Regions from separate parts of the Metabacillus litoralis genome, predicted to be linked through region 2. Evidence: riboswitches for the same ligand, from Rfam matches in the RefSeq annotation. Region 2 holds a riboswitch; the other holds the start of a gene.
The links. A riboswitch is a leader RNA that binds a small molecule or an ion and turns the genes downstream of it on or off. The one in region 2 is predicted to bind lysine.
Positions count from the first base shown of each region.

Region 1: another riboswitch for lysine. It lies ahead of D9842_RS15770 (Na+/H+ antiporter NhaC family protein); the one in region 2 lies ahead of D9842_RS13685 (aspartate kinase).

Region 1 is NZ_CP033043.1:3,155,426-3,159,647, forward strand. Features, by position in the region: gene D9842_RS15765 (sodium-dependent transporter) at 1-131, opposite strand, end outside; gene D9842_RS15770 (Na+/H+ antiporter NhaC family protein) at 539-2,089, opposite strand; lysine riboswitch at 2,239-2,417, opposite strand; gene yunB (sporulation protein YunB) at 2,489-3,223, opposite strand; gene D9842_RS15780 (YunC family protein) at 3,338-3,640, opposite strand; gene D9842_RS15785 (bifunctional metallophosphatase/5'-nucleotidase) at 3,707-4,222, opposite strand, start outside.
Region 2 is NZ_CP033043.1:2,741,652-2,745,873, reverse strand. Features, by position in the region: gene uvrC (excinuclease ABC subunit UvrC) at 1-1,668, shown strand, start outside; lysine riboswitch at 1,762-1,942, shown strand; gene D9842_RS13685 (aspartate kinase) at 2,081-3,310, shown strand; gene D9842_RS13680 (YslB family protein) at 3,355-3,786, opposite strand.

The DNA of each region.
Region 1 (4,222 bases), 410 kb from region 2:
AAGAAAAATGCTCCTCCTCCATTTTCATATGCTGTTGCCGGAAATCTCCAGATATTTCCTAAACCTACTGCAGAACCAACAGCTGCTAGAATAAAGCCAGCCCTTGTCCCCCACTGTGGGCGATTTTCCATAATATTTTCCTCCTCTTCTCATCTCTCACTTAAATGTGGAAACAATTAGAAATTATATAATTTTCTGATTATTTATTATAATCTATACATAGTATAATCGGACATTATGCCTATGTCTATAAAAAATTTTTAAAAAATACTATTTTAAGATGATATTTTCAGAAATTTTAGATTCTATTAAATAGAATATGGAAATACTTTATACATTTTCAAACAAAGACAGATTTTCCCTTTAACTCTTTAATTCTTAAAAGTTGTAAAATGAAATAGTCACCATAAATATTTTTTAACTTCTAAATATTCAGTATCTTTCGACCCTACCTTATATAAATAAAAAATAGATATTACTATTCAAGGAATAACATTACAAAGAAATGAAAAAAAAGAAAGGCGAATCGCCTTCCTTTTTATACTGCTTTTGCTCTTTTTGCAAAAATGAAAATAAACCCTACTAATAAGATAGATATTGTAAGTAAACCAACTAAACTACTACCCGTAAAACCTAAAACAAGATAACCGATTGTAGCAACGCCTCCACCAATTAAGGCGTAAGGTAACTGAGTCAATACGTGATCAATGTGATGACTTCCTGCTCCTGTAGAGGATAGTATTGTCGTATCAGAAATTGGTGAACAATGATCACCTAATACAGAACCTGCAAGAACTGCTGCCATAGCTGCAAGCAACATGTTAATATCAGTAGCTGCTGTAATTTCACCTGCAATTGGTAACATGATTCCAAAAGTTCCCCAAGAAGTACCAGTTGCAAACGCCATGAATGCTGCCAATATAAACATTACGACTGGAAGATACGATAAGTTAAGGTTAGATTTTTCAACAATTCCCGCTAAATATTCCCCTGTACTTAATTGACCGATCAAATCTACAATAACCCACGCAAATAACAGGATGTAGATAGCTGGTAGCATTGATTTAACACCTTCAATGATTGCAAGGGGCAAATAACGCCCATTAATTCCTCTACTAAAAAATAATATGATGGTGATTGCTAGTCCAAATAGTCCGCCATATAATAGCGATGCTGAAACATCTGTATTTTCAAAGATTGCAAAAATATCTACAGCTGATTTGTCTTCAATTGCTGAATAACCCGTATAAAGCATCGATGCCACTGTACCAATAATTAAAGAAAGAATAGGCCAAACAAGGTTACCAATCGTGCCTTTATCACTTGTTGGTAAATCTTCTTTAATTTCACCCAATGCTTCTTTGGAAGGATCAACTACTTGTCCAGTTTGAATCGCACGATCTTCATGAACTTTCATGCTGCCAATATTAATATTGAAATAAGCTACTGCAAACACAAGAACCAATGCAGCAAAAACATAGTAGTTCATCGGAATCATTGTCATAAATGCGCCAAGCGGTGTAAACTCAGTAACACCATGAGTAGTTAAAATTGTCGCAATCATTGCAATGATATATGCTCCCCAGCTTGAAATTGGTGAAACAACACAAACTGGTGCTGATGTTGAATCAATAATATAAGCAAGTTTAGCCCGTGAAACCTTTTGACGATCAGTAATCGGACGACTAACTTGTCCAACGGCAAGTGCATTAAAATAATCATCAATGAAAATGAGTATTCCTAATATTGCTGCTGTAAATTGAGCTCCTGTTCGAGTTTTTACACGCTTTTGTGCCCACTCACCAAAAGCACGACTCCCGCCTGAGATAGAAATAAGTGCTGTAACAATTCCTAAGATTAACAAGAATAATATGATATAAACATTCCAAGTGTTTAATTCACCTTCAGAAATGAAAATACCTTTAACAGCATTTATTATGACCATCCCGGAATCTGCGATTGAAAAATCCTTTAGTAATAACGCTGCTGATACAATCCCCACGCCTAGAGATAACAAAACTCTCCTTGTTAAGATAACCATTAAGATGGCGATTATCGGGGGAATAATTGAAAAAATAGTGCCTGACATGATGTAAAATGCCTCCCTGTTTTTATTATTGGAAGGGCTTATACTGATTGTAAGGAACAATGCACCCTAAAAAAGTGCATAGAAAAAGAGTAACGATAGAAAATAACTATCATTACTCTTATTTGAATAATGTTATGTTATCCTCCATCTCGATCAGTAGCCCTCCATTATAGTTTTCTATAATGACAGTATTACCTTTATTCAACGTAATACCAGCAAATGCAGCCTGACTAGCTAACATTCACTTCGGCAAAAACCCCTTTTCAATACGTTCATCGTTGTCATTCTCACATATTGTACTCTTGGTTTCTGCGCCTCTACCTCATCATGAGATAAGGTGATGTAGGTCAATATTTAATTAACTTTCAATAGTTTAGCAAAATAGTAGTCATATGACAACTATGGAATTGCTGGTAATTCAATGGCAGGTGCATTTTCTCCGCTTCCATTATTATAATACTGCGGTACATCACCGTGAGCTGCAATGTCAACAATAGGTATTGTATTAGTAATCGTAACAGGCTTTGTTGAGAAGGGGATAACAACCTGTACAGTTACTTCCACAATAACAGATATTTCATGAACAGCACTGTTAATTCCATATTCCTTTAATGTTCTTTTTATATCGGTATGTACATCACCTATTAAGTAAAAACGAACTGGAATATCTGGACCTATAGTACTTAAAATTGCATTATCCGTTATTTGCCCCAGCGGAATCGAATAAACAATTCCATCATCTAATTCCATTTCCTGATTGTCTGTTGTATGAAAATTTCCTTTTTCAATTTCGGTTAATTTCCTTGTGATGTTATCAGTAATTCGATCTAATTCTGCTCGAACAACTGCTGAATTAAATCGGATTGTGTTTGTATTGCCGTTGTTATCCTTATCTATTATAACAAGGTTTTCTTGATCTTTCTCTGTTTCTTCCTTTACAGCTTCATGAATAATCGTTGTTGCAATGGAAGAAGCTTCTAGCTTTGCGATATCCATAATAGCTGGCTCTACTTTGCTATCTACATACCAAAAACTACTGGCTGTCAGAAACGTAAATATAACAAGTGTTAACAATAGTACATATCGAAAAGGTAAAGGCCCTTTGCGCGGGCGTCGACCGCGAAACTTAGCCAAAACAAATCCCTCCTTTACAAGCTATGTTTATGCATGACAGGAGGGATGTACGCTTACTTTTTTATTCATTCTAAACTTTTTATTGTTTTAGGACAATACAGGCTTGCTTCTTACTTAAGCCATTTTTAGTAAAGCATCTTTTCCTGTTGTTCCCACAGTGATTCCCAGTTTTTCTGCTTCATATGTGACAGATTCCAGTGGCGCTTCGAGTAATTGATCAATTGTACGGACACCAACAGCACGACCAGCAATAATTCCTCGGTCTTTAAGCTTTTCATTTAATAATGCAACATCAAGTGCTCCGCACATGATATATCCTTTATCGTTTGTAACTGCCATAAAATTTGTTTTAGGCAACGCAACTGTAATCGCTGTGAACTGCTTTCCTTCTATAACAACTGGAGTCATTGTAACCATTGTGTATCTACACTCCTTTCTTGATATATTCTTATGAATTAAGAAAGGATACGTGTAGATATGTGCCTATTCAATTCTAGATTTTTCACCTAACTTCCAAGCTAATAAATCTCTCAATAATTCAGGCATAAAAAACACTTTTTTCTCGGCATGACCGATTTCAGGATATAGTGGACCGAGAGTAAACATATCGATCGTCGCAACAGCATAAATTCTTTCAGGAGAAATGGGTTTGCCATTAACAACTATTTCTTTCACATGATCTTTGCCATCCTCTAACGTTTCCATGTTTACTTCAATCCCATCAAAAACCATTCGTCCCATTACTTTTCCTCTAAAGCCAAGACCTTTTAGCTTTAAATGTTCCATCTTCTCATCTCTCGATTGAACAATAACTTCTTTAAGAACATCACCTTTTAAATAAACCTTACACGGATTTATTGGATGTGGACAAATGCGATGAAGATCTTTTCTTGTGACAGATCCTTTTTGTAATGGCTCTAAAAGAATACCTGAGTTCACCATTGCAACCTCTCCATCACACCACTCCTTTATTGATTGAACAAGGAGTTTTGGGAATTC
Region 2 (4,222 bases):
CGCGTTCGCTCTTACTTTACAGGTTCACATGATGGAAAAACATTACGTTTAGTTAATGAAATTGTTGACTTTGAATATATTATTACCTCTTCTAATCTAGAAGCATTAATATTGGAATTAAATCTGATTAAAAAATATGATCCCAAGTATAATGTAATGTTAAAGGATGATAAAACATATCCTTTTATTAAAATTACAAATGAACGGCACCCTAGACTCCTTGTAACAAGACAAGTTAAAAAGGATAAAGGAAAGTACTTTGGGCCATATCCGAACGTTCAATCTGCGCGTGAAACGATAAAATTACTAGATCGTTTATACCCGCTAAGAAAATGCTCGACATTGCCTGATCGTGTTTGTCTTTATTACCATATGGGTCAATGCTTAGCACCGTGCGTTAAAGATGTGTCTGAAGAAACAAATCGACAAATGGTAGAGGAAATTACGAAGTTCCTAAATGGTGGATACAAAAATATTAAGAATGAATTATCGGAAAAAATGAGTAAGGCTTCAGAAGAGCTTGAATTTGAGCGGGCAAAAGAGCTTAGAGATCAAATTCTTCATATAGAAGCAACGATGGAAAAACAAAAGATGACGTTAAATGATTTTGTTGATCGTGATGTGTTTGGGTATGCATACGATAAGGGTTGGATGTGTGTACAAGTCTTTTTTATCCGACAAGGAAAATTAATTGAACGTGATGTGTCAATGTTTCCAATCTATGATAGTCCTGAACAGGAGTTTCTTACGTTTTTGGGTCAATTTTATTCTAAAACAAGTCACTTTATCCCAAAGGAAATCCTGCTTCCGGATAGTATCGAATTTGAATTAGTTGAAAAGTTGTTAGACGTAACAACACTTCAGCCTAAGCGTGGTAAAAAGAAGGACCTTATATTATTAGCTCACAAAAATGCAAAGATTGCTCTTCAAGAGAAATTTTCTTTAATTGAAAGAGATGAAGAAAGAACAATTAAGGCTGTTGAAAATTTAGGTGATAAATTAGGGATCCATACTCCCCATCGAATTGAAGCATTTGATAATTCAAACATACAAGGAACTGACCCTGTATCAGCAATGGTTGTGTTTGAGGATGGAAAGCCGGCAAAAAAATATTATCGTAAGTATAAAATAAAAAGTGTAAAAGGTCCTGATGATTATGAGTCTATGAGGGAAGTTGTCAGAAGACGCTATACAAGAGTTTTAAAAGAACAATTAGCATTACCTGACCTTATTATTATTGATGGTGGAAAAGGGCATTTGGCAGCTGCTCAAGATGTGCTAGAGAATGAGTTAGGGTTATCTATTCCTGTAGCCGGATTGGTGAAAGATGATAAACACCGAACTTCTGAGCTCATAATAGGTTCACCACCTGAATTTATAAAGCTAGAAAGAAACAGCCAGGAATTTTACCTGCTTCAAAGAATTCAGGATGAAGTCCACCGTTTTGCGATCACCTTTCATCGTCAACTTAGAGGAAAGAATGCCTTTCAATCTATTTTGGATGATATTCCAGGTGTTGGAGAACAAAGAAAAAAGATGCTCTTAAAACATTTTGGATCTGTTAAAAAAATGAAGGAAGCAAGTCTCGAAGATTTTAAAGAAGCTGGTATGCCGGAAAATATAGCAAAGCAAATAACGGATTATTTAAAAGAGGAAAATGGAAACTGATAGTCCATTATGTTTCCTTAACAAATAATCTCTTGCGCTTTTCTATAATGTTTGATAAGATTTTATTAATTTGATATTGATCGTTAGTTTGTAAATGATGGTAGAGGTGCGGTCATTAATAGTAACTAGTTTGAGGAAAGTGGATTCCAATGACAACTAGTGAAAGGAATGATTGCCGAAGTGATAAAAGCTCCATTACTTTTATCGCTGGTTTTACATTTAAGAGATGTAAAATTGTCAAGAAACACTATGTTCTTGGAGAGCTATCTCATTGTATAAGCGAATATAATTTTCGTTTAGTTAGCAATGGGATTTTATGTGCCCATTGCTTTTTTGTTGTTCTGCAATGTGATTTCTTATCTACTAACAAATGATCGATCATTGAAAAACAAATATGGAAGGTGAGATATCATTGGGTATTATTGTTCAAAAATTCGGCGGAACGTCAGTGGGTTCAGTAGAAAGAATTCAAAATGTTGCGAATCGTGTTATACAAGAAAAAGATGCAGGTAACGATGTGGTTGTTGTTGTTTCTGCAATGGGAAAATCGACTGATCAGCTTGTTGATTTAGCAGGGCAACTCACTTCTAAGCCGAGCAAGCGTGAAATGGATATGCTTCTTACAACTGGTGAGCAAATAACCATTTCCCTTCTATCAATGGCCCTAATAGAAAAAGGGTATGATGCCATTTCATTTACTGGCTGGCAGGCAGGGATTGAAACGGAGTCAACACATGGAAATGCAAGAATTACGAATATATATCCTCAAAAAATTAATAAAGAGCTAGAGAAGGGAAAAGTTGTCGTTGTTGCCGGATTCCAAGGGGTAGCGGTAGAAGGTCAGATTACTACATTAGGTAGAGGTGGATCTGATACGACAGCAGTAGCCTTAGCTGCAGCACTGAAAGCAGACAAGTGTGACATTTACACTGACGTTACTGGAGTCTTTACAACAGACCCTCGATTTGTAAAGGAAGCAAGAAAACTAGAATCGATATCATACGATGAAATGTTAGAATTAGCAAATTTAGGAGCTGGTGTTTTGCATCCAAGAGCAGTAGAGTTTGCGAAAAATTATAACATCCCATTAGAGGTTCGTTCTAGTATGGAAAATGAGCGGGGCACAATTATTGAGGAGGAAGCGGAAATGGAACAAAACTTAATTGTTAGAGGAATTGCATTTGAAGATCAAGTAACAAGAGTATCAGTGTTAGGGTTGCCTAATGAATTAACAACATTATCAACTATTTTTTCAACATTAGCGAAAAATGGGCTAAATGTGGACATTATTATTCAGAATACAACAACTGATAACAAAACTTCTATTTCTTTTTCAGTTAAAACAAATGATCTTGAAGATACTATTCGTGTATTGGAGCAGTATAAAGAAGAGTTAGGTTATGAACGCGTTGAATCTGAATCCGGATTGGCAAAAGTCTCTATTGTAGGTTCAGGAATGGTTTCAAACCCTGGTGTAGCTGCAGAGATGTTTGATGTATTAGCAAAACAAGGTATAGAAGTGAAGATGGTTAGTACATCTGAAATTAAAGTTTCAACGGTTATTTCTCAAGCGCATATGGTATCTGCTGTTGATACGTTGCACAATGCGTTTGAGCTCTCAAAACCTGCTGCAACCGTGTAATTCAGAATAAAGAGGGGAGATTGCCCCTCTTATTCTATTATTAATCATCTTTGGCTTCTTTTACCTAACGGTGCATCATCAAGAATGTCTTTGCTATCCCACTTTACAGTAAACACAACTTTGTTTGCGCGCTTCTTTAGTTGCTCATATGTCTCAGTTATATGCTTGTTCATCATCTGAAGTTGTTCAGCTATAAATCCTGCTTCTAACTGAAACGTATATTCATTACTTTTAGAAAAACGAATGGAAATTAGTTCTCCACTCAGCTCAAATTCCATTTCATTTTTTTTATTATGTAGCAAAGTAAGCTGTCCCCATCCTGCTGCTTGAAAAAAATCAGAGAGTTCTTCAATTGAGGATACAGGATATTTTCGTGCTAACCCTTTACCTGCCCAATAGAGCATTTGCTGGTAGTCTTGGCCGAGAATATCAGGGATTAAAACTTCCCTGAGTAGTTCCAGTCCGAATGCAGGCATTTGGATATTTTCTAATTTGTCCTTATCAAGTCTTGCGGATTGTTTGTTCACGGTATTCCCCTCTTTCTATTTCATATTATATATCAACATCCAAGGTGAAAAACATGAAATATTAAGGAAAATTATGAACGACGTAAGTTAGAACTAGTAATGAGTCTGAAATTTCCAGAATAGGATGCTAAAGTAGGTTGTTTTAAAATAAGGTATACTGATAAAATAAAATTACATGTAATTAGTATTTGTCGAAAAATTATAATTTATGAACACGTTTTCTTGACGCTCTTTCTTTAAGGGAGTAAAATGTACTTGTTGCATTTACCTACTTTTAAACTAGCATGAAAGATTACTAGACTGCTAGTTTATATTCGTAAATTTTACTGACTGTAATGTAGACCACTATTACATTTGGTAAACTTTATTAGGAAACAAATTAGTT